DNA from 4 places in the Streptomyces sp. B1I3 genome. Region 4 is predicted to be linked to each of the others. Evidence: riboswitches for the same ligand, from Rfam matches in the RefSeq annotation. Region 4 holds a riboswitch; each other region holds the start of a gene.
The links. Region 4 has a riboswitch for cobalamin ahead of QFZ58_RS12680 (ribonucleoside-diphosphate reductase subunit alpha). Riboswitches for the same ligand answer to the same signal wherever they lie in the genome.
Positions count from the first base shown of each region.

Region 1: it holds a riboswitch for cobalamin, as region 4 does, so the genes downstream of both, cobN (cobaltochelatase subunit CobN) here and QFZ58_RS12680 (ribonucleoside-diphosphate reductase subunit alpha) in region 4, are expected to answer to the same signal.
Region 2: it holds a riboswitch for cobalamin, as region 4 does, so the genes downstream of both, QFZ58_RS03125 (ABC transporter substrate-binding protein) here and QFZ58_RS12680 (ribonucleoside-diphosphate reductase subunit alpha) in region 4, are expected to answer to the same signal.
Region 3: it holds a riboswitch for cobalamin, as region 4 does, so the genes downstream of both, QFZ58_RS28035 (cobalamin biosynthesis protein) here and QFZ58_RS12680 (ribonucleoside-diphosphate reductase subunit alpha) in region 4, are expected to answer to the same signal.

Region 1 covers NZ_JAUSYD010000001.1:3,855,885-3,863,053, forward strand. The annotation lists gene QFZ58_RS17685 (adenylate/guanylate cyclase) at 1-4, shown strand, start outside; gene QFZ58_RS17690 (molybdenum ABC transporter substrate-binding protein) at 25-390, shown strand; gene QFZ58_RS17695 (hypothetical protein) at 442-705, shown strand; gene cobN (cobaltochelatase subunit CobN) at 764-4,363, opposite strand; cobalamin riboswitch at 4,427-4,568, opposite strand; gene QFZ58_RS17705 (cobalamin biosynthesis protein CobG) at 4,683-6,008, shown strand; gene QFZ58_RS17710 (precorrin-8X methylmutase) at 6,070-6,696, shown strand; gene cobJ (precorrin-3B C(17)-methyltransferase) at 6,699-7,169, shown strand, end outside.
Region 2 covers NZ_JAUSYD010000001.1:616,656-623,824, reverse strand. The annotation lists gene QFZ58_RS03145 (dihydrofolate reductase family protein) at 1-72, shown strand, start outside; gene QFZ58_RS03140 (type B 50S ribosomal protein L31) at 347-610, shown strand; gene QFZ58_RS03135 (carbohydrate kinase) at 748-1,695, shown strand; gene QFZ58_RS03130 (acyl-CoA dehydrogenase) at 1,732-3,621, shown strand; cobalamin riboswitch at 4,000-4,187, shown strand; gene QFZ58_RS03125 (ABC transporter substrate-binding protein) at 4,218-5,291, shown strand; gene QFZ58_RS03120 (iron ABC transporter permease) at 5,477-6,484, shown strand; gene QFZ58_RS03115 (ABC transporter ATP-binding protein) at 6,481-7,169, shown strand, end outside.
Region 3 covers NZ_JAUSYD010000001.1:6,170,077-6,177,245, forward strand. The annotation lists gene cobO (cob(I)yrinic acid a,c-diamide adenosyltransferase) at 1-134, opposite strand, end outside; gene QFZ58_RS28025 (putative cobaltochelatase) at 134-2,161, opposite strand; gene QFZ58_RS28030 (cobyric acid synthase) at 2,158-3,855, opposite strand; gene QFZ58_RS28035 (cobalamin biosynthesis protein) at 3,852-4,799, opposite strand; cobalamin riboswitch at 4,928-5,058, opposite strand; gene QFZ58_RS28040 (hypothetical protein) at 5,210-5,431, opposite strand; gene QFZ58_RS28045 (inorganic phosphate transporter) at 5,443-6,705, opposite strand; gene QFZ58_RS28050 (class II aldolase/adducin family protein) at 7,015-7,169, shown strand, end outside.
Region 4 covers NZ_JAUSYD010000001.1:2,807,224-2,814,392, forward strand. The annotation lists gene QFZ58_RS12665 (GntR family transcriptional regulator) at 265-1,035, shown strand; gene QFZ58_RS12670 (DUF3311 domain-containing protein) at 1,211-1,465, shown strand; gene mctP (monocarboxylate uptake permease MctP) at 1,462-3,096, shown strand; cobalamin riboswitch at 3,392-3,523, shown strand; gene QFZ58_RS12680 (ribonucleoside-diphosphate reductase subunit alpha) at 3,661-6,060, shown strand; gene QFZ58_RS12685 (ribonucleotide-diphosphate reductase subunit beta) at 6,135-7,091, shown strand; gene QFZ58_RS12690 (hypothetical protein) at 7,088-7,169, opposite strand, start outside.

The DNA of each region.
Region 1 (7,169 bases), 1.0 Mb from region 4:
CTGAGCAGGAAGAGGACCACCCTCATGACAGGCATACGTCCGGCACCGCTCAGCGCGGTCGGCGCCGCTCTGCTGATCCTCACCACAGCCGCCTGCGGCAGCTTCGGGCCCGTCGGCAAGGAGGAGGTGTGCACGGGCTTCGACGAACTCAGCGCCCAGTTCGTGCAGGGCAACGGCGTCATCGGCAACCCGCTGTTCCGCAAGGCCGAGGAGATGGCCGACCTCGCCGACCGGTACGACGGGACGCCGGACCTCTCCGAGGACGCCGACGGACTCCACAAGGTCGCCGACTCCGACTCGATGTCGGGTCAGGACCTCGCGGAGAACACCACCCGGATCGCCGGACTCTGTGATCGGCCCATGGGCTTCGGCACCGGCTTCGACTTCTGAACCACGCGTCGCTCCACGGCGCCCACCCGACCGCCTCGGAAGGACACCACCATGCAATGGACCGCGTACGAAATCTTCTCCGTGATCTCCGGACTGATCCTGATCGGGGCCGCCTTCGCCCCCGGTCTCTCCACGAAGTATCGCGCCTACGCCCTGCTGGGCGGCGCGTTCTTCGCGGGCTACGGCTTCTACGTCGCCAACCAGGCGTCCGGCACCTACGAGTTCCCCGTCTTCATCTTCGTGATCCCGGCGTTGGCGGTGCTGTACCTGCTGTACAGGCTGTTCGGCGGGGCCGGGGGTTCGTCGGCGGGCTGAGGGGCGCAGCCGCGCACGGGAGTGAGGGGGACGGGCCGCGGCCCGTCCCCCTCGGCGCTCAGTCCTCGCCCTCCAGGTCACCCTCCGTCTCGAGGAAGACCTGGCGCAGGGCTTCGAGCACGGCCGGGTCGGGCTTGGCCCACATGCCGCGGGACTCGGCCTCCAGGAGGCGCTCGGCGATGCCGTGCAGGGCCCACGGGTTGGCCTGCTGGAGGAACTCGCGGTTCACCGGGTCCAGGACGTACGTCTCGGTCAGCTTGTCGTACATCCAGTCGGCGACCACGCCCGTCGTCGCGTCGTACCCGAACAGGTAGTCGACCGTCGCGGCCAGCTCGAAGGCGCCCTTGTAGCCGTGGCGGCGCATCGCCTCGATCCACTTCGGGTTGACCACCCGGGCGCGGAAGACGCGGGACGTCTCCTCGACCAGGGTCCGGGTGCGGACCGTCTCGGGGCGGGTCGAGTCGCCGATGTACGCCTGCGGAGCCGTTCCCTTCAGCGCTCGTACCGTCGCGACCATGCCGCCGTGGTACTGGAAGTAGTCGTCCGAGTCCGCGATGTCGTGCTCGCGGGTGTCGGTGTTCTTCGCCGCGACCTCGATCCGCTTGTACGCGGTCTCCATCTCGTCCCGGGCCGGGCGCCCGTCCAGCTCACGGCCGTAGGCGTAGCCGCCCCACACCGTGTACACCTCGGCGAGGTCGGCGTCCGTGCGCCAGTCGCGGGAGTCGATGAGCTGGAGCAGCCCGGCGCCGTACGTACCCGGCCGGGAGCCGAAGATGCGGGTGGTGGCCCGCCGCTCGTCGCCGTGCTCGGCCAGGTCGGCCTGGGTGTGGGCGCGTACGAAGTTCTGCTCGGCGGGCTCGTCGAGTGAGGCGGCCAGGCGGACGGCGTCGTCCAGCAGGCCGATGGTGTGCGGGAACGCGTCGCGGAAGAAGCCGGAGATGCGCAGGGTGACGTCGATGCGGGGGCGGCCGAGCTCCTCGTACGGGATGGCCTCCAGGCCCGTCACCCGGCGCGAGGCGTCGTCCCAGACGGGGCGGACACCGAGCAGGGCGAACGCCTCGGCGATGTCGTCGCCCGCGGTGCGCATCGCGCTCGTGCCCCACAGGGACAGGCCGACGGAGGTGGGCCAGTCGCCGTTGTCGGCGCGGTAGCGCTCCAGGAGCGAGTCGGCGAGGGCCTGGCCGGTCTCCCAGGCGAGGCGGGAGGGGACCGCCTTCGGGTCGACGGAGTAGAAGTTGCGGCCGGTCGGCAGGACGTTGACCAGGCCGCGGAGCGGGGAGCCGGACGGGCCGGCGGGGACGAAGCCGCCGTTCAGCGCGTGGACCGCGTGGTCGAGCTCGTCGGTCGTCGCGGCGAGGCGCGGCACGACCTCGCGGGCGGCGAAGTCGAGGATGTCCGCGACGGCCTGCGGGTGCCCCGCTGCCACGCCGGCGACGGCGGCGGGGTCCCACTCCGCGTCGTCCATCGCCTGGACGAGCGCGCGGGCCTGCTCCTCGGTCTCGTCGGCGGCGGTGCGGGTGGCCGCCGACTCGTCCAGGCCGAGCGCCTCGCGCAGTCCGGGCAGCGAGGCCGTACCGCCCCAGATCTGGCGGGCGCGCAGGACGGCGAGGACCAGGTTGACGCGGTCCTTCCCAGCCGGGGCGCTGCCCAGGACGTGCAGCCCGTCGCGGATCTGGACGTCCTTGATCTCACAGAGCCAGCCGTCGAGATGCATGATGAACTCGTCGAAGCCCTCGTCCTCCGGCCGGTCCTCGAGCCCCAGGTCGTGGTCGAGCTTCGCGGCCTGGATGAGGGTCCAGATCTGGGCACGGACCGCCGGGAGCTTGGCCGGGTCCATGGCGGCGATCTGGGCGTGCTCGTCCAGGAGTTGTTCGAGGCGGGCGATGTCGCCGTAGCTGTCGGCGCGGGCCATCGGCGGTACGAGGTGGTCGACGAGCGTGGCGTGCACCCGGCGCTTGGCCTGTGTGCCCTCGCCCGGGTCGTTGACCAGGAACGGGTAGACAAGCGGCAGGTCGCCCAGCGCGGCGTCGGGTCCGCAGGCGGCGGACAGGCCGGCGTTCTTGCCGGGCAGCCACTCCAGGTTGCCGTGCTTGCCGAGGTGGATCATCGCGTCGGCGCCGAAGCCGTTGTCGTCGGCGGACGCGGCGATCCAGCGGTAGGCGGCCAGGTAGTGGTGCGAGGGCGGCAGATCGGGATCGTGGTAGATCGCGATCGGGTTCTCGCCGAAGCCGCGCGGCGGCTGGATGAGGATCAGCAGGTTGCCCCGGCGCAGGGCGGCGAGCACGATGTCGCCCTCCGGGTTGCGGGACCGGTCGAGGAACATCTCGCCGGGGGCTGGCCCCCAGTGCTCCTCGACGGCCTCGCGCAGTTCTGCCGGCAGCGTGGCGAACCAGCGGCGGTAGTCGGCGGCCGGGATGCGGACCGGGTTGCGGGCCAGCTGCTCTTCGGTGAGCCACTCCTGGTCGTGGCCACCGGCCTCGATGAGGGCGTAGATCAGCTCGTCGCCGTCCCCGGAGACCAGTCCCGGGATCTCTTCCACGGGACCGAAGTCGTAGCCCTCGGCCCGGAGCCTGCGCAGCAGGGCGACGGCACTGGCGGGGGTGTCGAGGCCGACCGCGTTGCCGATGCGGGAGTGCTTGGTCGGGTACGCGGACAGCACCAGCGCGATCCGCTTCTCGGCGGCCGGGATGTGGCGGAGCCGTGCGTGGCGTACGGCGATTCCGGCGACCCGGGCGGCCCGCTCGGGGTCGGCGACGTACGCGGGCAGGCCGTCCTCGTCGATCTCCTTGAAGGAGAACGGCACGGTGATGAGGCGGCCGTCGAACTCGGGGACGGCGATCTGGGTGGCCGCGTCCAGCGGCGAGACGCCCTCGTCGTTCTCCTCCCACGCGGCGCGCGGGCTGGTCAGGCACAGCGCCTGGAGGACGGGCACGTCCAGGCCGGTGAGGGCGCCCGCGTCCCAGGACTCGTCGTCACCGCCTGCCGAAGCGGTGGCGGGTTTCGTCCCGCCCGCGGCGAGGACCGTCGTCACGATGGCGTCGGCGGCGCGGAGTTCGTCGATGAGTTCGGGTTCGGGCGTGCGGAGCGAGGCGACGTACAGCGGGAGGGGGCGGGCGCCCGCGTCCTCCACGGCCGTGCAGAGCGCCTCGACGAAGGCGGTGTTCCCGCTCATGTGGTGCGCACGGTAGTAGAGCACCGCGACGGTCGGGCCGGTGACGTCCCGGGCCGTGCGCTCCAGCGGGCCCCAGGCGGGGGCCGGGGCGGGCGACTCGAAGCCGTGGCCGGTGAGCAGCACCGTGTCGGAGAGGAACCGGGCCAGCTGCTCCAGATTGGCCGGACCGCCGTGCGCGAGGTAGGCGTGCGCCTCGGCCGCGATACCGATGGGCACGGTGGAGGCGGCCATCAGCTGGGCGTCGGGGGCCTGTTCACCGGTGAGTACGACGACGGGCCGGCCGGTGGCGAGGACGTGGTCGAGCCCCTCCTGCCAGGCGCGGACACCACCGAGGAGCCGCACGACGACGAGATCCGTGCCCTCCAGGAGCTGCGGCAGGTCCTCGACGGAGAGCCGGGACGGGTTCGCGTAGCGGAAGCCGACCGGGCCGCCGGAGGCACGGGCGCTGAGCAGGTCGGTGTCGGACGTCGACAGGAGCAGGATCATGCGGCGTCAGTCCTTCCCCGGGGTGTCCACGCCCCGGGCGGTGTCGGATTGGGGTCCTGGCCGGGCCGGGACCTCGGGGATGGGAGTTCCTGACTCGCACGGCCGGATGGCCGGGCTCACAGTGGCGGGACCGCGCCGGAATCTCACCGGGCTTCCTCCCATGTCGCCGTATGGCGATGGCGGACCCAACGGACCGCCGCTAGGCATAGTAGGCGGCGGGTGGGGGGTCCTGACCAGACGGCCCCCGCCCCTGCCGGGACCGCGGGCGGTGTCCCGTACGTCACAGTGACCGTAGGGGTGCGCTCCGGTCACGGTCGGTATGCTCGCCGCCATGTCCGCCTCCCCCCTTCCACCCCGGTCTCCGGGCGATGCGTGCGCCCGGAGCAGCGGTGACGCGTGCCCCGGCGCACTGCGTCTGCACCGGGCGGACGACGGTGCGCTGGCGCGTATCCGCATACCCGGCGGCATTCTGACGATCCGTCAGGCAGATGCCCTGCGGCAGGTCGCCGAGCGATTCGGTGACGGTGAGTTGCATCTCACCTCCCGCGGGAACGTGCAGGTGCGCGGGCTCCCCGCGGACTGCGGCGCGGAGCTTGCCGGGCTGCTCGGACGGGCCGGACTACTGCCCTCCGCACGCCACGAGCGGGTACGCAACGTGGTGGCGTCCCCCCTCTCCGGGCTGGACGGCCTCGGGGCCGCCGACGTCGGACCGTGGCTGACCGGACTGGACCGTCTCCTCTGCGCGAGCGACCGGCTGACGGCGCTCTCCGGGCGCTTCCTCTTCGCCCTCGACGACGGCCGCGGCGATGTCGACGCCCTCGGCGCCGACCTCGCCCTCCTGGGCCGCGGCGACGGCAGCGCGCTGCTGCGCGTCGGCGACACGGACGCCGTCCTGCGTGTACCCGCCTCCGACGCGCCCCGCGCCGCGCTCCTCGCCGCCGGAGCCTTCCTGGACGCGGCCCGGGACACCGGCGCCTGGCGGACGAAGGACCTGCCGGGTGAGGTGGCGTCCGCGCTCCCCGACGACGTGCTGCGACGGCTCGGGCAGGCCGGCATCGCCGTCGCCCCCGGGTCCCACCCCCGCCCTCCCGAAGCTCTGCGCCCGGCTACCGGACGCCTCCCGGGCAGCCGCGGCGAGGCCGCGCTGTCCGTCGGCGTACCGCTGGGACGGCTGAACCCGGCGCAGTGGCGCCTCCTGTCGAGCGCCGGCGGACTCCGGCTCACCCCATGGCGCGGAGCCGTCGTCACCGGAATCGCTCCCCACCGCGCGGACAGCCTGCTCGGCGCCCTCACGGAGGCCGGACTGATCACCGGGCCCGGCTCCCCGTGGGCCGGTGTCGGCGCCTGCGTCGGGCAGCCCGGCTGCGCGAAGTCACTGGCCGACGTGCGGGCCGATGCGGGGGCCGCCGTCGGGCCGGCCGGGCGGCTCCCTGTGTACTGGTCCGGCTGTGAACGCCGGTGCGGCCATCCGCACGGGGAGTGGATCGACGTGGTCGCCACCCCGGACGGACACCGGATCTCCCATGTACGGGGGGATCGGACCACCGCGACGTCCACGGTCCGGGACGACCCGGCCGCGCTCGCCGCGGCCGTGGCGGCGGCCCGGGGCACGCACACCGCGGCGCCCCGGGGCACGCACACCTGACCACCACGACCACCTCCTGTACGACCTGTTCGACCTGTTCGACGAAGAAAGCGACAGCACTGTGCATCAGTACGAGAAGGACGGACCGGCGATCTACCGCCAGTCCTTCGCCACCATCCGCGCGGAAGCGGATCTGGCAGGGCTGCCCGCCGACGTGAGCCAGGTCGCCGTCCGCATGATCCACGCCTGCGGCATGGTCGACCTCGTGCGCGATCTCGCCTTCTCGCCGAACGCCGTGGCCGACGCCCGCGCGGCGCTGCGGTCCGGTGCGCCCATCCTCTGCGACGTCGCCATGGTCGCCAGCGGGGTCACCCGCAAGCGGCTGCCGGCGGACAACGAGGTGATCTGCACCCTGTCGGACCCCGCCGTCCCCGAGCTGGCCGCGGAGCTCGGCACCACGCGCAGCGCCGCCGCCCTCGAGCTGTGGCGGGACCGGATGGAGGGTGCGGTCGTCGCCGTCGGCAACGCCCCCACCGCGCTGTTCCGGCTGCTGGAGATGATCGAGGCGGGCGCGCCGCGCCCCGCGGCCGTCATCGGCGTGCCGGTCGGCTTCATCGGGGCCGCCGAGTCCAAGGAGGCCCTGGCCGCCCACCCGTCCGGCCTGGAGCACCTCGTGGTGCGGGGCAGGCGCGGTGGCAGCGCCATCGCGGCCGCCGCCCTCAACGCGATCGCCAGCGAGGAGGAGTGAGCGTGCCCGAGCAGCAGCAGACCGGCGGCACGGGGAACGCCGGAGACACGGGCGGCCCCCGCACCGGCCGGCTGTACGGGGTCGGGCTCGGCCCGGGCGACCCGTCCCTGATGACGGTGCGGGCCGTGCAGGTCATCGGCGAGGCCGACGTCGTCGCGTACCACTCCGCCCGGCACGGCCGCTCGATCGCCCGCTCCATCGCGGCGCAGTACCTGCGCGCCGACCACATCGAAGAAGCGCTGGTCTACCCCGTCACGACGGAGACCACGGACCATCCGGGGGGCTACCGGGGCGCGCTGGACGAGTTCTACGCCGAGGCCGCCGCCCGCCTCGCGGCGCACCTCGACGCCGGACGCACCGTCGCCGTGCTCGCCGAGGGCGACCCGCTCTTCTACGGCTCGTACCAGCACATGCACAAGCGGCTCGCGGACCGGTACGACACCGAGGTCATCCCCGGCGTCACCTCGGTAAGC
Region 2 (7,169 bases), 2.2 Mb from region 4:
AAGCTGAAGCTCGTCGAGCACGAGGCCTACGCCAACGGCCTGCAGAAGAACGTCTTCGACGTCGTCCGCTGACGGAAACTCCGCCAGGGGACGCCCCGGCCCGCCACGAGGTCCGGCTACGCGTCTCGGGCCGTGCCTCCCGGCGGCGGGACCGAAGAGGCGTCCGGCGGGGCGCCCGGGGAGCGCGGTGCACGCGTCGACGACGAGTCCGGCACGGCCGGGCCACCGGCGGTACGGCACGGCCGCCCACTGCTCCGTACGGACGTGCCGGATCGCGTCGGCTCCCGGCGTTCGCGAGGCTGGCCCGAAGCCGGGACGTGAGATCCCCGTATCCCCAGGAGCAGCCATGCAGAAGGACAAGCACCCGTCGTACCGTCCCGTGGTCTTCCGCGACCGTTCCGCCGGCTACGCCTTCCTGACCCGGTCCACCGCGTCGAGCGAGCGGACGATCGACTGGGACGACGGCAACACCTACCCCGTCGTCGACGTGGAGATCTCCGCGGAGAGCCACCCGTTCTTCACCGGCGAGGCACGGGTGGTCGACACCGAGGGGCAGGTCGCCAAGTTCGAGCGGCGGTACGGGGAGGAAGGGCGCAAGGACGCCCCCTGACGCCGGGGCGGGATCCGAGGTGACCCCGGCACTCTCACCCGCACTCCCTGTGCACGGGGCAGAATCGGCGGCAGTGTGTTCCGTGGCGGCCGTGTGCCGCCGGACACTTTCGCCGGCGTTCCCAGGAGACCCACCCCATGCTCGACAGACACCCCTTGCTGGTCATCGGCGAATGCGTCGCCGACATCGTCCGGCTGCCGGGCGCGGCCGACCGGACCCATCCCGGCGGGAGCCCCGCGAACGTCGCCTACGGCCTGGCCCGGCTGGGCCGCGACACCACCCTGCTCACCCAGCTCGGCCCGGACGCCAACGGACGGCTGATCAGGGACCACCTCGCCTCGGCCGGGGTCCGGGTGCGCACCGACGGCTCCGGCGCGCCCACCCCGGCCGCCGCGGTCGCCCTCGACGACGCCGGCGGGGCCACGTACACCTTCGACATCACCTGGACGCTGGCCCCGACGGCGACCGGGGGGCCGTACCAGCACCTCCACACGGGTTCCATCGCCACCGCCATGGAGCCGGGGGCCGGCACCGTACTGGAGACCGTCGGGCAACTCCGCCGGGCCGCGACCGTCAGCTACGACCCCAACGTCCGCCCCGACCTGATGGGGGACCACGCCCTTGCCGTACGCAGGGCGGAGCGCTGCGTCGCCCTCAGCGACGTCGTCAAGGCCAGCGACGAGGACCTGCGGTGGCTGTACCCGGACGAGGCCCCGGAGGTGGCCGCCGGGCGATGGCTGCGCTCGGGTCCGGCGGCCGTGTTCGTCACGCGCGGAGCCGGCGGAGCGACGGCCCTCCTTCCCGGCGCGGCCGTGACCGTCGGTGCGGCCCAGGTCCCGGTGGCGGACACCGTGGGGGCGGGTGACGCCTTCATGTCCGGTGCGCTGCACGCCCTGGACTCGCACGGACTGCTCGGCGAGCAGGGCCGCGCACGTCTGCACTCCCTCGACGCCGAAACCCTGGGGGACGTGCTGCGCCACGCCGTGGCGTCGGCCGCGGTGACCGTCGCACGGGCCGGCGCCCTGCCTCCCGACGAGGAGGAGCTCGCCGTGGCGCTGACCAGCGCACCTGCCCCGAAATGGTGAGGTGTCCTCGCCCGTGTCCCGGTCGTTCACTTCTTTATGACCGTGACCCTTACCGACGCTGTCCCAGCGTCCACCGCCGATCTGCTGACCGGCGTCCTCCTCGGCCCGGCACACCCCCGTGAGCACGGGTTCTGGCAGCGGCTGATCAGCACAGAACCGTTCCGCCGCCCCGCCGGCGGAACGCCCGAGGAGAGGCTGGATCTCGCCTATGAACGACTGCGGATCCTCAACCGCTCGCTCGACAACGGAGCACGTCTCGCCGCCGACCCGCGCGCCCTCGCCGCGCTGCACGAATGGCTCGGGCCGGTCGACCCCGCGCTCACCACCGTCGCGGGCATCCACTACAACCTGTTCCTCGGCAGCATCCTCGACCACGATGTGGTCGGTCACCGCGATCTGTCGGACTACCTGGCGATGCGCCGGATCGGGACCTTCCTCTGTACGGAGGTGGCGCACGGCAACGACGCGGCGGCCATGGAGACCACCGCGACGTACCACCCCGCACGGGACGGCTTCGTCCTGCACACCCCGCACGCGGGGGCGCAGAAGTTCATGCCCAACACCAGCCCGGCGGGCGGGGCCAAGTCCGGGCTGGTCGCGGCGCGGCTGATGGCCGACGGCACGGACCACGGGATCCGGCTCTTCCTCGTGCCGCTCACCGACGACGTACAGGCCCTGCCCGGTGTCCGGGTCCGCCGGCTGCCGGCCCGGATGGGCAGCCCGGTGGACCATTGCCTCACGTCGTTCGACCAGCTGTTCGTGGCGCGGGACGCGCTGCTGGGAGCGCGTGAGGAGGACGCCGGCACGGGGATGTTCACCAGTACTCCAGGCGGGCGCCGGCGCCGCTTCCTGACCTCCATCGGCCGGGTCACCTCCGGCAGGATCTCCATGAGCGCATGCGCGGCGGGCACGGCCCGCGCGACACTGGCGGTCGCGGTCCGCTACGGCGGTCACCGGATGGTCTCCGGGCCCCGGGGCACGCGTCCCGTCCCGGTCAACGCCCACCGCACGCACCACGGGCCACTCGCCTCGGCCATGGCGACGGTCTTCGCCATGAGCCTGCTCCACCGCCGGGTACTCGACCGGTGGGAGGGCTGTGGCGAGGAGAGCAGGGCAGAGGCGGAGCGGCTGGTCGCGGTCGCCAAGGGGTGGATCACCTGGCAGGCCCGCGCCGTCATCGTCCAGTGCCGCGAACGCTGCGGAGCCCAGGCGTTGCTGGAGAACAACGGCATGACGGAACTGGTCACCGGGGTGGAAGGCGCCATCACGGCGGAGGGCGACAACCTCGCCCTGCACGCCAAGGCCGCGGCCGACATGCTCCTCGCCGGGATCGACGCCACCGCGGCCGGTCCGCGGGGTGCCCGGCCCGGGCCGGGGCCGGATGCTGCACCCGCCGCCACGGGGGACCTGGCCGACCCGGGCTTCCTCGGCGCACTGCTCACCGCCGTGCAGGGCATCTGGTTCGAGCGGGCCCGGCAGCGCATGCTGCGGGCCGCTGACAAGGACACACTCGGGCGGTGGAACGCGGCCGCCGGGCCCGCCCTGCGCGCGGTCGAGGCGCACGCCTACCGGGAAGCGGCCGAGGCGTACGCCCAGGCCCGCGCCGCGCTGCCCGAAGGGGCCGCGCGCGAACGGCTGGCGGAGCTGGAGCGGCTGTTCGCCGTCGAGTGGGTGGCCCGCAACAGTGGCGATCTGCTGGCCGCCGGCCTGCTGACCCGCGATCAGGTCGACGCCCTGCCCGAGGCCACCGAGGAGCTGATCGCGGCGGTCGCCGCGCACGCCCGCGAACTGGCCGACTCCTTCGCCCTGCCCCATGAACTGCTCGCCGACTGGCCGATCGCGGGGCCCGGCTACGCCGACGCCTACGACGACCCCGACGCCCCCTGGCACGGCCGCCCCGCAGGCTCCCCGCAGGACGCGCGGTGAACGGCGGACGGTACGCGCGTACAGGCGGAGGCCCGAACCGAGCGGACCCGGGCACAGAGGGACCCGTACCGGGCGCCGAGAAACCCGTCCCGGGCACCGGGGGCCGCGTACAGGGCACCAGGAATCCCGTTCCGGGCACCGAGAGACGCGGAACGTGCCGTGCCGGTGTACGCGAGGCCCTCGAAGTCCTCGCACTGCGGGCGGTCCTGACGGTGTACTGGGGCACGGTCTCCTTGCTCGCCCGCCGGCGCCGCACACCGCAGGCCGAGGTCGGCGAATCGGTTCACCGCAAGCGCTGACCGGCCGGACGGCCGGTGCGGCGGGGGATGCCCTCCCCGCCGTACCGGCCTCAGGCCCGCAAGCCCTCGCCGGACTGCGTGATAGCTTGCAGACGCCAGTCACACTCCACGTGGAGTCAGGGAATCCGGTGAGAATCCGGAGCTGACGCGCAGCGGTGAGGGGGACGGGCGGGGCCACGGCCACTGGGACACCCTCGGGTGCCCCGGGAAGGCGCTCCGTCCGGACGAACCCGAGTCCGAAGACCTGCTGGCACCCGTTCCCCCGCCGGGGGGCGGACTCCGTACCGGGCTCCGCGCATGAGCCCTGAGACGCAAAGGGACTCCGTGCCGCCCATAGCCAGCACCGTACGCCGAACCGCCCTGTTCACCGCCGGGCTCGCCCTGCTGACCGCGTGCGGGCCGGGCAGCGGCGGACCGTCGGCCGGAGCCGGCCGGGACGGCGGCGCCGGCTACCCGGTGGAGCTGGAGAACTGCGGCCGGACGGTGACGGTCGAGAGGGCCCCGGACCGCGCGGTCTCCCTGGACCAGGGATCGACGGAGATCCTGCTCTCCCTGGGCCTCGGCGACCGGTTGGCCGGCACCGCCACCTGGACCGACCCGGTGATGAAGGGTCTGGAGAAGGCCGGCGCGAAGGTCCCCCGCATCGCGGAGAACCGCCCCTCCTTCGAGAAGGTCCTCGACAAGGAACCCGATTTTGTCAGTGCCTCGTTCGAATCGACGCTCGGCAAAGGCGGCGTCGCGCCCCGCGAGCAGTTCGAGGGGCTCGGAGTGCCGACCTACGTGTCGCCCGCCGACTGTGCGGCGAAGGACAACACGGGCAGCGGTGACGGCTCCCGTACGAGACCCCTGACCATGGACAGCGTCTACGCCGAAGTGCACGACCTCGCCCGGGTGTTCGGAGTGAAGGAGAAGGGCGACGAGCTCGTCGCCGGCCTCCGGGACCGTGTCGGCAGGGCGACCGCGGGCATCGACGCCTCCCACGCCACGCTGCTCTACTGGTTCGCCAACTCCGAGGCGCCGTACATGGCGGGATGCTGCGGAGCCCCCGGCATCATCACCGGAGAACTCGGGGCGAAGAACGTCTTCGACGACACCCACGAGGAGTGGCCCCAGATCAACTGGGAGACCGTCGCGGACCGCAACCCCGACGTCCTGGTCATCGGTGACCTCACCCGGCAGTCGCAGACCGCCGAAAGCGCCGAGAAGAAGATCGAGTTCCTGGAGTCCAACCCCGCCACGAAGAACATGGACGCCGTCCGGCACAAGCGGTACGTGCTGCTCAGCGGCCAGGCCATGAACCCGACCGTCCGGACCGTCGAGGGCGTGGAGCGCGTCGCCGCCGGACTGCGCTCCTTCGGGCTCGCGGGGTGACGGACACCGAACGCGTCCCGGGCACGGGACCGCGCGGGGAACCGGCCCCCGGCCACCGCGCGACCGAGGCCGGGCGCCGCCCCGCGGACACCGTGACCGGCCCCGCCCGCCGTGCTGTTCCGGACCGCCCTGTGGTTCCGGCCCTCCGTGCTGTTCCGGCCCTTCGTGCGACGGGTGCCCGAGTCCTGCGGGGCGGCCTCCTGTGGAGCGGCGGGGCAGCCCTGCTGCTCCTGTCGGTCGCGGTCGCCGTCACGATCGGGCCCGCCCGTATCTCCGTCCCGGACGTCTGGTCCGCGGTGGCCGCCCACCTCGGTCCCGGCGACTCACGGCTCTCCCCGATCCGGGACGGCATCATCTGGAACCTGCGCATGCCCCGCACCCTGCTCGCAGCGGTGTGCGGAGGGGGCCTCGCCGTCTGCGGCACCGTGATGCAGTCCCTGCTGCGCAACCCGCTCGCCGACCCCTTCGTCCTCGGCGTCTCCTCCGGGGCGTCCACCGGCGCCGTCGCGGTGGTGGTCCTCGGCGTCGGCGGCGGCGCGGTGCCGATCTCGGCGGGAGCCTTCGCCGGAGCACTGTGCTCGTTCGCCCTCGTGCTGTTGCTCAGCCACACACTCGGCGGGACGACCGACCGGGTCGTCCTCTCCGGTGTGGCGGCCATGCAGCTCTTCTCCGCCCTCACCTCCTTCGTCGTCATGACCGCCGCCGACGCCGAGCAGACCCGGGGCGTGCTGTTCTGGCTGCTCGGCTCCCTCAGCGGGGTGGGGTGGACAGATGTGTGGCTCTGTTCCGCGGTCCTGGCCGTGACACTTCTGATCTGCCTCGGGCACGCCCGTACGCTCGACGCCTTCGCGTTCGGCCAGGACGCGGCGGCGGCCCTGGGGGTCCATGTCGCCCGCACCCGGATCGTGCTGCTGTGCACGACCGCGCTGCTCACCGCCGCGCTCGTCAGCTCCGCGGGGGCCGTCGGGTTCGTGGGCCTGGTCCTGCCGCACGCCGCCCGGGCACTGACCGGTTCGGGTCACCGGCGGCTGCTGCCCGTCACCGCGCTCGCCGGGGCAGTCTTCCTCGTCTGGGTCGACACGCTGGCCCGGACCGTCCTGGACCCGCAGGAGGTACCGGTCGGCGTGGTCACCGCCCTCATCGGGGTGCCGGCCTTCGTCCTCGTCCTCCACCGCACCCGGAAGAGCACATGACGGCCACCGCCGGCCAGGGTCTGCGCGCGGCACGGGTGAGCCGGGAGGCGGGCGGCCGGATCGTCCTGGACGGCGTGAGCATGGCTCCGGCGCCCGGTGCCACGGTCGGGCTCCTGGGCCCCAACGGCTCGGGCAAGTCGACGCTGCTGCGCGTGTTGGCCGGCGTCCTCTCCCCGGGCGCCGGCGTGGTCACGCTCGACGGCCGGACCCTCGCCGACACCGGCCGCCGCACGGTCGCCCGGCGCGTGGCCGTCGTCGACCAGCACGCGGTCACCCAGGTCGAGCTCAGCGTGCTGGACGTCGTACGCCTCGGCCGCATCCCGCACCGCAGTGCCTGGTCCCCGCCGGGCCGGGAGGACGAGGAGGCCGTACGCGACGCGCTGGCGCGCACCGGACTCACCGACCGGGCCGGACAGTCCTGGCACACCCTGTCGGGCGGTGAGCGCCAACGCGTGCAGATCGCCCGCGCCCTCGCCCAGCAGCCGCGCGAACTCCTGCTGGACGAACCGACGAACCACCTGGACATCCAGCACCAGCTGGAGCTGCTCGCCCTGGTCGCCGCGCTTCCCGTCACCGCCGTGATAGCGCTGCACGACCTCAACCTGGCCGCGATGTTCTGTGACCGGATCACCGTCCTGGCCGAGGGCCGCGTGGTGGCCGCGGGCACTCCCTCGGAAGTGATCAC
Region 3 (7,169 bases), 3.4 Mb from region 4:
CGCAGCGCGAGACCGAAGGCCGCGGTCGACTTGCCCTTGCCGACCCCCGTGTGGACGAAGAGAAGCGGGCGGTTGCGCCGCTGACGGGTGGTGAGTCCGTCGTCCGGCACCGATACCGGCTGTCCCTGTGGCATTACGCGGCCCTCCCGGCTGCTTGTACGTCCTTGACCAGCCCGGCGATCGAGTCGGCCCGCAGTTCGTCGAGCGTGACCGCGGTACCCCCCAGATCCCGGGCGAGCTGTGCGGCGAGACCGAGGCGCACGAGCCCCGACTCGCAGTCCACGACGACGGACGCCGTGCCCTGAGCGGCGTGCAGGCGCCCGGCCCGCCCGGCGAGCGCCACCGGGTCGACGCCCCCGGTCGCCCGCCCGTCCGTCACCACGACGAGCAGCGGCCGCCGCGAGGGGTCGCGCAGCCGCTCCACCCGCAGCACGTCGTGCGCCCTCAGCAGGCCGGCGGCCAGCGGGGTGCGCCCTCCTGTCGGCAGCGACTCCAGGCGCGCCGCCGCGGCGTCCACCGACGACGTGGGCGGCAGCACCACCTCGGCGTCCTTGCCCCGGAAGGTCACCAGGCCCACCTTGTCGCGCCGCTGGTAGGCGTCCAGGAGCAGCGACATCACCGCGCCCTTCACGGCGCTCATCCGCTGCCGGGCGGCCATCGACCCGGAGGCGTCCACGACGAACAGCACGAGATTGCCCTCGCGCCCCTCCCGTGTCGCCTGCCGCAGATCGTCCCGCCGCACGACGAGCCCCCGGCCGGACCGCCCGCGCGCCCGCTGATGCGGCGCCGCGGCCTGCACGGTCGCCGCGAGGTGCAGCTTCGTCAGCGCACCCTCGGGCCGTCGCGCCCCGGTGGTCCGCCCGTGTTCGGTCCGTGCCCGCGACCGCCGCCCGGCCGCACCCTCGCCCAGCCCGGGCACGCTCAGCATCTTCGTACGGAACGGCTCCGAGGCCGCTACGGGCCGCTGCTCCGCACCACCGGGCGCGGGCGAGGCCGCCCCGCCCTCCGCACCGCTGTCCGCACCGCTGTCGGCACCGCTGTCCGACCCGCGCCCGTCACCGGGACTGCCGTCGGGCTCGCCCCCCTGAGGGGGCACCCCTCCGCCACCCGGCCCATCGGGCTCCGGGTCGTCGTCGCCTCCGCCCCCGCCGGGGTCCGCGTCCCTGAGCGCCTCGTCCAGCTTCTCCTCGTCGAGACCCGGCGCGTCGAACGGATTGCGGCGGCGCCGGTGGGGGAGGGCCAGGAGTGCGGCCTGCCTCACGTCCTCCGCGGTGACCTCCGAGCGCCCCGCCCACGCGGCGAGCGCGGTCGCGGTACGGGCCATGACGATGTCGGCCCGCATGCCGTCGACCTCGAACGCCGCGCACGTCGCCGCGATCTGACGCAGCACACCGTCCCCGAGTACCACCTGGGGCAACAGGGCGCGGGCGGCGGCGATCCGTTCGCGCAGCGCCCCCTCCTCGTCGGCCCACCGTGCGGCGAAGGCGGCCGGGTCGTCGTCGTACGCGAGCCGTCGCCGGACGACCTCGACGCGCAGGTCGGTGTCACGGGAAGCGGCGACCTCGACGGTCAGCCCGAAGCGGTCGAGCAACTGCGGCCGGAGTTCGCCCTCTTCGGGGTTCATCGTCCCGACCAGCAGGAAACGCGACGCATGGCGTACGGAGACGCCCTCACGCTCGACGTAGGAGGCACCCATGGCCGCGGCGTCGAGCAGGAGGTCCACCAGGTGGTCGTGGAGCAGATTGACCTCGTCCACGTACAGGATCCCCCGGTGCGCGTCCGCGAGGAGCCCCGGCTCGAAGGCCTTCACGCCCTCCGAGAGCGCCCGCTCGATGTCGAGCGCGCCCACGAGCCGGTCCTCCGACGCGCCGACCGGCAGCTCCACCGTCCGCGCCGGCCGCGCGACGCCGGTGTCGGCCTCGTGGGGCCCGTCCGGGCACGCCGGATCGGGCGCCCCCGGATCACAGGAGAAGCGGCACCCGGCCACCACCCGGACCTCGGGCATGAGCGCGGCCAGGGCCCGCACGGCGGTGGACTTGGCCGTGCCCTTCTCCCCCCGCACGAGGACACCGCCGACGGCCGGACTGACGGCGTTGAGCAACAGCCCGAGCCGTAGATCGTCCTGCCCGACGATGGCGGTGAAGGGATACGGCGTACTCACAGGGCCTCCTCGTGCACAGAAACATCGGTTCCGATCCCCGCGTCCCGGGACACCTCGCGGCCGTCCGGCGATCGAGGACCGGCCTTCGGGGCGGAGCCCCGGTCACGGGCAGGAGGGGGGCAGGGCGCAGGCCCCGCCGCGGGCGCCCCCGAAGCCGGACCGCCCGCCCCGACCGGCGCCCCCGGCGTACGGGGCGCCCCAGGCGCCAGGAAGGGCAGCCCCGCCGGCGCGCCCGTCTCGATCAGCCGCCACAGGGCGTCCGTATCCGCGTGCTCCTCGATCAGATCCCCCAGCCGGTCCAGCTGTTCCTCACGCAGCGTGCCGAAACTCGTGTCCGGAGCCGCCACGAACCGCCGCCCCGAGAACCGCGCCACCTCCGCCAGGAACGCCCGCCGGAACGCGTCGCTCTCCAGTGATCCGTGCCAGTGCGTGCCCCACACCGCGCCCACCCGGCATCCGTCGAGGAACGGCTCACCGCCGCGCACGTCGGCGACCCCGTGATGGATCTCGTACCCCTCCACCGGCTCCCCGAGGGCCGAGCCGGCCGGCCGGGCCAGCACCTTCTCCCGGCCGAAGCGGACCCGCACCGGCAGCAGTCCGAGCCCTTCGACCAGCCCCGCCCGGGACTCCACGTCGTCCTCGATCGACTCACCCAGCACCTGGAACCCGCCGCAGATGCCCAGCACGGGACGCCCCTCGGCCGCCCGCCGCCGCAGCGCCTCGGCCAGCCCCCGCTCGCGCAGCCACGCCAGAGCCTTCACCGTGCCCCGGGTACCGGGCACGACCACCAGGTCCGCGTCCGTGAGCTCCTCCGCCCGGTCCACGAACCGCACCACCACACCCGGCTCCGCCGCCAGCGCGTCGACGTCCGTGAAGTTCGACATCAGCGGCACGGCACACACCGCGACCCGCAGCACGTCCTGACCGTGCGGCGGCGCGACGACCGACTCCCGCACGGCACCGCGCATCGACACGCGCAGCCCGTCCTCCTCGTCGATGCCCAGCCCGTGCGCGTACGGCAGCACCCCGTACGTACGGCGCCCCGTGAGCCCGTACAGCATGTCCAGACCCGGCTCCAGCAGCGAGACGTCGCCCCTGAACTTGTTCACCAGGTAGCCGGCGATCAGCGACTGGTCCTCGGCGCTCAGCAGAGCCGTCGTGCCGAAGAACGACGCGAAGACGCCTCCGCGGTCGATGTCCCCGACGACGAGAACGGGGAAGCGCGCCGCACGCGCGACGCCCATGTTCACGATGTCCGTGCGCCGCAGATTGATCTCCGCCGGGCTGCCCGCCCCCTCGCAGATCACGGCGTCGTACGCGCCGCGAAGCTGCTCCAGACAGTCCACGACCGTCCCGAACAGGGCCTCCTGGCGACCTCCGTGGTAACCGCGCGCACTCATCTCGCCGACCGGCTTCCCCATCAGGACGACCTGGCTCGACCGGTCGCCCCCCGGCTTGAGCAGCACGGGATTCATCAGCGCGGTCGGCTCCACGCGCGCGGCCTGCGCCTGCATGGCCTGCGCCCGCCCGATCTCCGCGCCCTCGCGGGTGACGAAGGAGTTCAGCGACATGTTCTGCGCCTTGAACGGCGCGACCTTTACCCCTCGGCGCGCCAGCCACCGGCAGATGCCGGCCGTGACGACGCTCTTGCCCGCGTCCGAGGTGGTTCCCGCGATCAGCAGCCCGCCGCTCATGCCCGACGCCTCCGTCCTCCGGCCAGCCGCACGGCGACGCACACGCCGAGGGCCAGCACACTCACCCGGCGCGACAGCCGCACCGCGCGTTCGATGTCCGCGGCCCGCACGTCCCGGCCGCTCTCCCCGTTGAGCACGGGCCGGTGCTCGACCCGGCCCCCGTAGGCGAGGGTCCCGCCGAGCCGTACGCCGAGCGCACCCGCGAACGCGGCCTCCACCGGGCCCGCGTTGGGGCTCGGGTGCCGGCCGGCGTCGGCCCGCCAGGCGTGTACGGCCTCGCGGGGCCGCCCTCCGGCCGCCACGGCGAGCGCGGCGGTGAGGCGGGCGCCCGGCCAGCCGGCCAGGTCGTCCAGCCGGGCCGAGGCCCAGCCGTAGCGCCGGTGACGCGGCGACCGGTGGCCGACCATGGCGTCCAGTGTGTTGACGGCCCGGAACCCGACCAGGCCGGGCACGCCACCCAGCGCGCCCCACACCAGGGCGCCCACCACGGCGTCGGAGGTGTTCTCGGCGACGGACTCGACCACCGCGCGGGCGATCTGCTGCCCGTCGAGTGCCTGAGGGTCGCGGCCGCACAGGTGCGGCAGCCGCTCCCGGGCCACGTCGATGTCGCCGGCGGCGAGGGCGCCCCCGATGGCACGGGCCTCGCGGCCCAGCGAGGTGCCCCCGACGACGGACCAGGTGGCGGCGGCGGTCAGTGCCACGGCGGCGGCCGGGCGGTCCCGTACGGCTCGCGCGGCCAGCGCCGCGGCACCCGCGGCGCCCCCGGCGCACACGAGCGCGTGCAGGGCGCCCCAGCCGCGGTGATCGCGCCACAGCCGGCTCTCCACGCCCGCCGCGGCCCGTCCGAACGCGGCGACGGGATGACCCCGTCGGGGATCACCGAGGAGCAGGTCGCCGATCAGACCGGCGGTGGCGCCGTACGCGAATATGCGGTCGGCTCGCACGGATCAGCCGGCCGTCGCGCCTCGAAGGGTCCCGGTGGCGGGTGGAACAGCGACCGACGCACGGCAGCCAGGCATGGCATATGTCCTCACTCAGGGTCCGCGCCCTGGTTCGACGTGACGGGCGACGAGAGTCTCCTGGCTTCCGGATCCACAGCTCCCCCGGCCTTCCGGTCCGCGGAGGCGGACCGTGACTTCCGTGTGGGGGACTGCTCCCCGGTGACAGTGGCGGGACCGCGCCGGATTCGCACCGGCTTCCTCTGCTGTCGCCGTACATGGCCACGGCAGTCCACCATGCCCCGCGAACGCCCGTCAACCTGCCGCTGACCTGCGAGGCTGCGGAGTGTCCGGACGCACATCGGGCCGGACACACACGTGGTGTGTCCGGCCCAGGGCGATCGGGTGCGGAAAGGTCAGGCGACGATCAGGTAGATCCCGTACGCGACCGCCGCCGCGCACAGCGCGAAGCAGGCGTACGCGCCGACGCGCGCCGGTGCTCCGGAGCCGGCGCTCCGCGCCGTCGGCGCCTGCTTGGCGAGACCGACGATGCCGACGGTGAAGAGGCCGACCAGTGCGACGGTGATCAGGAGGCTGACGCCGAAAACGGTGCCGAGGGCTGCCCAGTCGATGTTCATGCGATTCGTCCTTACACCGTGGCCGGTCGGGCCGGGTCGGCCGTGGTCACGGCCGACGGGGCCGGGGCCGGGATGGTGGTCTTGAGGTCCGGGACGGCCCCGCCGACGGGCGGCGGGCTGACGGCGGCGATGGCGGTGGTGACGACGCCCGCCGGTTCGGCGTCCGGCGCGTTGACGTTGGTGTGGTCGACCGGCTTGCGGCGGGACAGCCACCAGATGGCACCCGAGCCCGCGACGAGGAGCACCGCGACGACGCCCACGCCCCAGCCGCCCTGCTTGGTCAGGAACTCGGCGCCCGCGCCGACCAGGCCCGCGGCCGGCAGGGTCAGGCCCCAGGCGACGAACATCCGGGTGGCGGTGGACCAGCGGACCACGCCTCCCTTGCGTCCGAGGCCCGCGCCCATCACGGCGCCGGAGCAGGACTGGGTGGTGGAGAGGGAGAAGCCGAGGTGCGAGGAGGCCAGGATGACCGTGGCCGCGCTGGTCTGGGCGGCGAAGCCCTGCGGCGGCCTGAGCTCGGTGAGCCCGCTGCCCATGGTGCGGATGATGCGCCAGCCGCCGAGGTAGGTGCCGAGGGCGATGGCGACACCCGCGGCGCAGATGACCCAGACCGGCGGGTTGGAGCCGGGGGCGAGGACGCCGCCGGTGACCAGGGCCAGGGTGATGATGCCCATCGTCTTCTGCGCGTCGTTGGTGCCGTGGGCGAGGGAGACGAGACCGGCCGAGGCGATCTGCCCGGCCCGGTAGCCCTTGGCGGTCGACTTCAGCTGCGCCTCGTCGGTGATCTTCCGGTTGAGGCGGTACGTCAGCTTGGTGGCCAGCAGCGCGGCGAGACCGGCGACGAGGGGGGCGGCGATCGCGGGCAGCAGGACCTTGGTGACGACGGTGCCGCCGTCGATCGAGGACCAGCCGGCCGACATCACCGCGGCGCCGATCAGACCGCCGAAGAGTGCGTGGGAGGAACTGGACGGCAGGCCGACCAGCCAGGTCAGCAGGTTCCACAGGATGGCGCCGACGAGCGCCGCGAAGATGACCTCGGTTCTGAGGCCGTCCTCGTTGACGATCCCGCCCGAGATCGTCTTGGCGACCTCCACCGACAGGAAAGCGCCGACCAGGTTGAGGACGGCGGACATGGCCACCGCAGTCTTGGGTTTGAGGGCGCCGGTCGAGATGGTGGTGGCCATCGCGTTGGCGGTGTCATGGAAACCGTTCGTGAAATCGAACACTAGAGCTGTCACGATCACGATCGCGAGCAGCAGCGTGATGTGTTCCATTTACCCAGGCAATCGCTCGACGTCATTGGCACGTGGAACGTAAGCAACCTGGGTGAACGGAAGATGAACTGGGCAGGGCGGCGCGGTGACCCCATCCGTGCGGCGTCGTTCCGCTTGTGTGCGCACGAGGCGGCCGGGCCCTCCCGTGGCGGTGCGAGGACTGGTCTTTGCCGGGTGTTGGTGAACATATGGCGTGACCGATTCGCGGCGTTGAGGAGACTTAGCTCACTTCGTCCCCTCGGGGTGCCCGTGCTCCCCGGGTGGTCCGTGCCCGCCCGGCGGATCCGGGCGCGACCTAGGATCACCCGCATGAGCGACCGTGATCAGGACGCGATCGAACAGGCGTGGGACGCCGTCGTCGCGACGGCCCGCAGAACGGCGTCCGAGGGGCTGGTCGTCGGCACCTCGGGCAACGTCTCCGCACGGGTCGGCGAGATCGTCCTGGTCACCCCCAGCGCGGTGCA
Region 4 (7,169 bases):
CAGCAACCCCCCGCCCACCGCGAAGACGTACGCCTGGTACTGCCTGTGGGGCTGGGACCTGGTCTTTAATGGTTTAGACCAGTACCGGGAGCTTGGCCTAGACCTTTAGGGGTGTCAAGGGTGTATAAGAAGTGCACTCGCGTCCGTTATAGGACCGACACCTAAGGGAGGGCGACGACCCGTGACCGGACCGTGCCACCATGTGAGCCGCTACAGACGGAGGAGCCGGTGACGGCAGCAACGCAGCAGTCGGGAAGGCGGGCCATGGGTGCCGACGGGGGCAGCAGTACGAGCGAGACCGGTGCGGGCGCGGGTGCGCGTACGGCACGCGTCCCCAAGTACTACCGGCTCAAGCGCCACCTCCTGGACATGACGGGAACCATGCCGCCCGGCACTCCGGTGCCGCCCGAACGCACCCTGGCCGCCGAGTTCGACACCTCGCGCACCACCGTGCGCCAGGCCCTCCAGGAACTGGTGGTCGAGGGCCGGCTGGAACGCATCCAGGGCAAGGGCACCTTCGTCGCCAAGCCGAAGGTCTCCCAGGCCCTGCAACTCACCTCGTACACCGAGGACATGCGCGCCCAGGGACTGGAACCCACATCTCAGTTGCTGGACATCGGATACGTCACCGCGGACGACACGCTCGCCGGCCTGCTGGACATCACGGCGGGCGGCAGAGTACTGCGGATCGAGCGGCTGCGCCTCGCCAGCGGTGAGCCCATGGCCATCGAGACCACCCATCTTTCGGCCAAACGCTTCCCCGCGCTGCGCCGATCGCTGGTGAAGTACACCTCGCTCTACACCGCTCTGGCCGAGGTGTACGACGTCCGGCTCGCCGAGGCCGAGGAGACCATCGAGACCTCGCTGGCCACCCCGCGCGAGGCGGGGCTGCTCGGCACGGACGTGGGCCTGCCGATGCTCATGTTGTCCCGTCACTCCATCGACGGACACGGCGAACCGGTCGAATGGGTGCGCTCGGTGTACCGGGGCGACCGCTACAAGTTCGTGGCACGCCTGAAGCGGCCCACCGACTGAGCGTTCGGCCCGCGAAGTGACTGATCCCCCCGCGAGCGCGGGGGGATCAGTCATTTCGGGCGACATCGGACCGTTGCAGGACCGCAATGCGGACAGGGGGTGACGATGGCCGGAACCCTCGCCTAGATTTCCTGCGCATTACAACAGGTGATCAGCGAGGGGACGGAGTCGCCATATGTCAGAAGATACCGATACGAAGCCACCGACCGTGACACCCGCGAGGGTGGTCATCGCGCTCTGCCTGATCGCGCCGTTCGTGGCGATGCTCTGGGTGAGTTCGTACGCGAAGGTCGAACCGACCTTCATCGGCATTCCGTTCTTCTACTGGTACCAGATGCTCTGGGTGCTCATCTCGACCGCACTCACCATGATCGCGTACAAGCTGTGGCAGCGTGACCAGCGCTCCCGCAAGGGGGGTGCGTCAGCATGAAGGACGGCGTGAACGGCGTCGCTCTCGCCGTGTTCATCTTCTTCTTCCTGGCCGTCACGGTCGTCGGCTTCATGGCCGCGCGCTGGCGCAAGGCCGAGACCGAGGCCACCCTCGACGAGTGGGGCCTGGGCGGACGGTCGTTCGGCACCTGGGTCACCTGGTTCCTGCTCGGCGGCGACCTCTACACCGCGTACACGTTCGTCGCCGTGCCCGCGGCTATCTACGCGGCCGGAGCGGCGGGCTTCTTCGCCGTCCCGTACACCATCCTCATCTACCCGCTGATCTTCACCTTCCTGCCGCGGCTCTGGTCCGTCTCGCACAAGCACGGCTACGTGACCACCTCGGACTTCGTCCGCGGCCGGTTCGGCTCGAAGGGGCTGTCGCTGGCGATCGCCCTCACCGGCATCCTCGCCACGATGCCGTACATCGCGCTGCAACTGGTCGGCATCCAGGCCGTGCTCGACGTCATGGGCGTCGGCGGCGGTGAGAACACGCACTGGTTCGTCAAGGACCTGCCGCTCCTCATCGCGTTCGCCGTCCTCGCCGCTTACACCTACTCGTCGGGGCTGCGCGCACCCGCGCTCATCGCCTTCGTCAAGGACGGCCTGATCTATCTGGTCATCGCGGTGGCGATCATCTACATCCCGATCAAGCTCGGCGGCTTCGACGACATATTCGCCAAGGCGGGAGAGGCGTTCTCGCAGACGAGTGAGGCCACGGGCAAGCCACGCGGCGCCATCGTCCCGGGCGAGATGGGGCAGTGGGGTTACGCCACACTCGCCCTGGGCTCCGCACTCGCGCTCTTCATGTACCCCCACTCGATCACGGCGACGCTCTCCAGCCGCAGCCGCGAGGTCATCCGGCGCAACACCACGATCCTGCCGCTGTACTCGCTGATGCTGGGTCTGCTGGCGCTGCTCGGATTCATGGCGATCGCGGCCGGGATCAAGGTGGACAACGGCCAGCTCGCCATCCCGCAGCTGTTCGAGGACATGTTCCCCGACTGGTTCGCGGGGGTGGCCTTCGCCGCCATCGGCATCGGAGCCCTGGTGCCTGCCGCGATCATGTCGATCGCCGCGGCGAACCTGTTCACCCGCAACATCTACAAGGACTTCATCAAGCCGGACGCGACACCCGCGCAGGAGACCAAGGTCTCCAAGCTGGTGTCGCTCCTGGTCAAGGTGGGTGCGCTCGCCTTCGTCCTCACCATGGACAAGACGGTCGCCATCAACTTCCAGCTGCTGGGCGGTATCTGGATCCTCCAGACGATGCCGGCCCTGGTCGGCGGCCTGTTCACCCGCTGGTTCCACCGCTGGGCCCTGATCGCGGGCTGGGCGGTCGGCATGATCTACGGCACGGTGGCCGCGTACGGGGTGGCCAGCCCGACGCAGAAGCACTTCGGCGGATCCTCGAAGGAGATCCCGGGTATCGGCGAGATCGGTTACATCGGCCTCACCGCGTTCGTGCTCAACGTGATCGTGGTCGTCGTCCTCACGTTCGTGCTGAACGCCGTGAAGGCACCGGCCGGTGTGGACGAGACCTCCCCGTCCGACTACACCGCGGATGTGGGCGACCCGGGCGTGCAGGCGGAGCTCCCGCCGGCCACGGTGGGCTCCCCCGCGGGTCACTGACACCCCGCCTGCCCGAGCCGCCACGCCCCACCGCACCGGGGCGTGGCGGCTCAGGCGTTTCCGGGCCCTTCGCCACCCCGGGCCACGGCCGCCGGGCGCGCCCCACCCGGGCCAGGACGCCCGGAAAAGCAGGTACGCCGCACACGCCGGTTGCGGCGGACTGCCGCGCCTCGGCTTCGCACGGGCTCCGGAACGGAACCGGGAGCCACTGCCGGGTCCTTCGCTGCTGACGTTCCGTCTGGAGCTCTGACCCGTCACGACACAACATGTGGGGGCTGCCTCAGCAGGCGGCCCCCACATGTATGCTCGTGCTCGCTGTCGCCGCAGGGGAATCCGGTGCGAATCCGGAACTGTCCCGCAACGGTGTGACCGGCGTGCCCCCGCGCACCCGGAAGTCCGAAGACCTGCCGACGGTGCGTCCGGTTCGACCGATCCGGACGCCGAGACGTCCGGGCCCCGCGGAGGGCCGGTGGACGCCGTGCGGAGTGCTGTCCGTTCCCCGGGCACCGCCCTGTCGGCTGCCCCGCTCCCGCCGGCCCCGAGCCGAGCGAGGGATAGCCCCACGTGACCATCGCGCCAGCCGATCCGGTTTCAGCCACCGCGTCAGCCGAGTCCACGCACGCCACGACCGACGGGCCGGGGACCGCACTGCTGCGGACGCTGACCGATCTCACCGTCGATCTGCCCGACACCGACCCCGGTCGGGTCGCCGCCGCCGCGCTGCGTGGCCGCAGCGCCCGGTCGGACGAGGCCGAGCTGTGCGCACTGGCGACCGAGGCCGCGGCGGGTCTGATCTCCGAGGACCCGGCCTACTCCCGGCTCGCCGCCCGGCTCCTCACCCGTTCCGTCGCGGACGAGGCCGCGGGCCAGGGCGCGGTCTCCTTCTCCGCCTCGATCGCCGTGGGGCACCGTGAGGGTCTGATCGCGGACCGCACAGCCTCGTTCGTGGCCCTGCACGCGGCGCGGCTCGACGCCCTGGTCGAACAGTCCCTCGCGGACGGTGCCGACGACCGGTTCGGCTACTTCGGGCTGCGGACGCTGCACAGCCGCTACCTGCTGCGCCACCCGCTCACCCGGCAGGTCATCGAGACCCCGCAGCACTTCATGCTCCGCGTCGCGGCCGGTCTCGCCGAGGACGAGTCGCCGCGGGCGCTGGACGAGGTCGCCGCGCTGTACGGGCTGATGAGCCGGCTGGACTACCTGCCCTCCTCCCCCACGCTCTTCAACTCCGGCACCCGGCACCCGCAGATGTCCTCCTGCTACCTGCTCGACTCGCCGAAGGACGAGCTGGACTCGATCTACGACCGCTACCACCAGGTGGCCCGGCTCTCCAAGCACGCGGGCGGCATCGGCCTCTCCTACTCCCGTATCCGTGCCCGCGGCTCGCTCATCCGCGGCACCAACGGGCACTCCAACGGCATCGTGCCGTTCCTGAAGACGCTCGACGCCTCGGTGGCCGCGGTGAACCAGGGCGGCCGCCGCAAGGGCGCGGCCGCCGTCTACCTGGAGACCTGGCACGCGGACGTCGAGGAGTTCCTGGAGCTGCGCGACAACACGGGCGAGGACCAGCGGCGTACGCACAACCTGAACCTTGCGCACTGGATCCCGGACGAGTTCATGCGCCGCGTCGACGCGGACACCGAATGGTCGCTGTTCTCCCCGGCCGACGTGCCCGAACTGGTGGACCTGTGGGGCGACGAGTTCGACGCCGCCTACCGTGCGGCGGAGGCGAAGGCCCTCGCCCGCAGGACGATGCCGGCGCGGGAGCTCTACGGCCGGATGATGCGGACGCTCGCGCAGACGGGCCAGGGCTGGATGACGTTCAAGGACGCCGCCAACCGCACCGCGAACCAGACCGCCGAGCCGGGCCGGGTGGTGCACTCGTCGAACCTGTGCACCGAGATCCTGGAGGTCACCGACGACGGTGAGACGGCGGTCTGCAACCTGGGCTCCGTCAACCTCGGCGCGTTCGTCGACGGGGGGACGATGGACTGGGAGCGGCTGGACGCCACCGTCCGTACCGCCGTGACGTTCCTCGACCGGGTCGTGGACATCAACTTCTACCCCACCGAGCAGGCCGGCCGGTCCAACGCCCGGTGGCGCCCGGTGGGCCTGGGCGCGATGGGTCTGCAGGACGTCTTCTTCCAGCTCCGGCTGCCGTTCGACTCCCCCGAGGCCCGTGCGCTGTCCACCCGGATCTCCGAGCGGATCATGCTCGCCGCCTACGAGGCGTCGTGCGACCTCGCCGAGCGGTCGGGCCCCCTCCCGGCCTGGTCGCAGACCCGCGCCGCCCGCGGTGTGCTGCACCCGGACCACTACGGCACCGAGCTGAACTGGCCGGAGCGCTGGGACGCCCTGCGGGCCCGCGTCGCGAAGAGCGGGATGCGCAACTCCCTGCTGCTGGCCATTGCCCCGACCGCGACGATCGCCTCGATCGCCGGCGTCTACGAGTGCATCGAGCCGCAGGTCTCCAACCTCTTCAAGCGCGAGACGCTCAGTGGTGAGTTCCTCCAGGTCAACGGCTACCTCGTCGCGGAGCTCAAGAAGCTCGGCGTGTGGGACGCTCGGACCCGCGAGGCGCTGCGCGAGGCGAGCGGCTCCGTGCAGGGCTTCGGCTGGATCCCCGAGGACGTCCGGGCCCTGTACCGCACCGCGTGGGAGATCCCGCAGCGCGGCCTGATCGACATGGCGGCGGCCCGTACGCCGTTCCTGGACCAGAGCCAGTCGCTGAACCTGTTCATGGAGACGCCGACGATCGGCAAGCTCTCCTCGATGTACGCGTACGCGTGGAAGCAGGGGCTGAAGACGACGTACTACCTGCGCTCGCGCCCGGCCACCCGGATCGCCCGCGCGGCCTCCGGCACCGCGTCCACCGCCCTTCCCGCCCAGCAGGCCCAGGTCTCCGACCCGGACGCCGTCGCCTGCTCCCTCGAAAACCCCGAATCCTGCGAGGCCTGCCAGTGAGCTCCACCGAACAGTCCGCCGGGACGACCGGGAAGAACCTGCTCGACCCCGGCTTCGAACTGACCCTGCGTCCCATGCGCTACCCGGACTTCTACGAACGCTACCGGGACGCGATCAAGAACACCTGGCACGTGGAGGAGGTCGACCTCCACTCCGACGTCGCCGACCTCGCCAAGCTCTCCCCCGGCGAGCAGCACATGATCGGACGGCTCGTCGCGTTCTTCGCGACGGGTGACTCGATCGTCTCCAACAACCTCGTGCTGACGCTCTACAAGCACATCAACTCCCCGGAGGCGCGTCTGTACCTGTCGCGCCAGCTGTTCGAGGAGGCCGTGCACGTCCAGTTCTACCTGACGCTGCTCGACACCTATCTGCCCGATCCGGAAGACCGCGCGGCGGCCTTCGACGCGGTCGAGGAGATCCCCTCGATCCGGGAGAAGGCACAGTTCTGCTTCAGGTGGATGGACTCGGTCGAGAAGATCGACCGGCTGGACACCCGGGCCGACCGGCGCCGCTTTCTGCTGAACCTGATCTGCTTCGCGGCGTGCATCGAGGGGCTGTTCTTCTACGGCGCCTTCGCCTATGTCTACTGGTTCCGCTCGCGCGGTCTGCTGCACGGTCTCGCCACGGGTACCAACTGGGTGTTCCGCGACGAGACGATGCACATGAACTTCGCGTTCGAGGTGGTCGACACCGTGCGCAAGGAGGAGCCCGAGCTCTTCGACGACGCCCTCCGCCGGCAGGTCACGGACATGCTGGCGGAGGCCGTCGAGGCGGAGCTGCAGTTCGGTCGTGACCTGTGCGGTGAGGGCCTGCCCGGGATGAACACCGAGTCGATGCGCCAGTACCTGGAGTGCGTCGCCGACCAGCGGCTCACCCGGCTCGGCTTCCCGCCGCTCTACGGCTCCGAGAACCCGTTCTCCTTCATGGAGCTGCAGGGCGTCCAGGAGCTGACGAACTTCTTCGAGCGCCGGCCGTCCGCCTACCAGGTCGCCGTGGAGGGTTCCGTGGGCTTCGACGACGACTTCTAGGTCCGCGCCCAGGACCTGGCGTACGGACGCCGCGTGGCCGTGACCGGCCGCGCGGCGTCCGCCGTTCCCGGCGGCTTC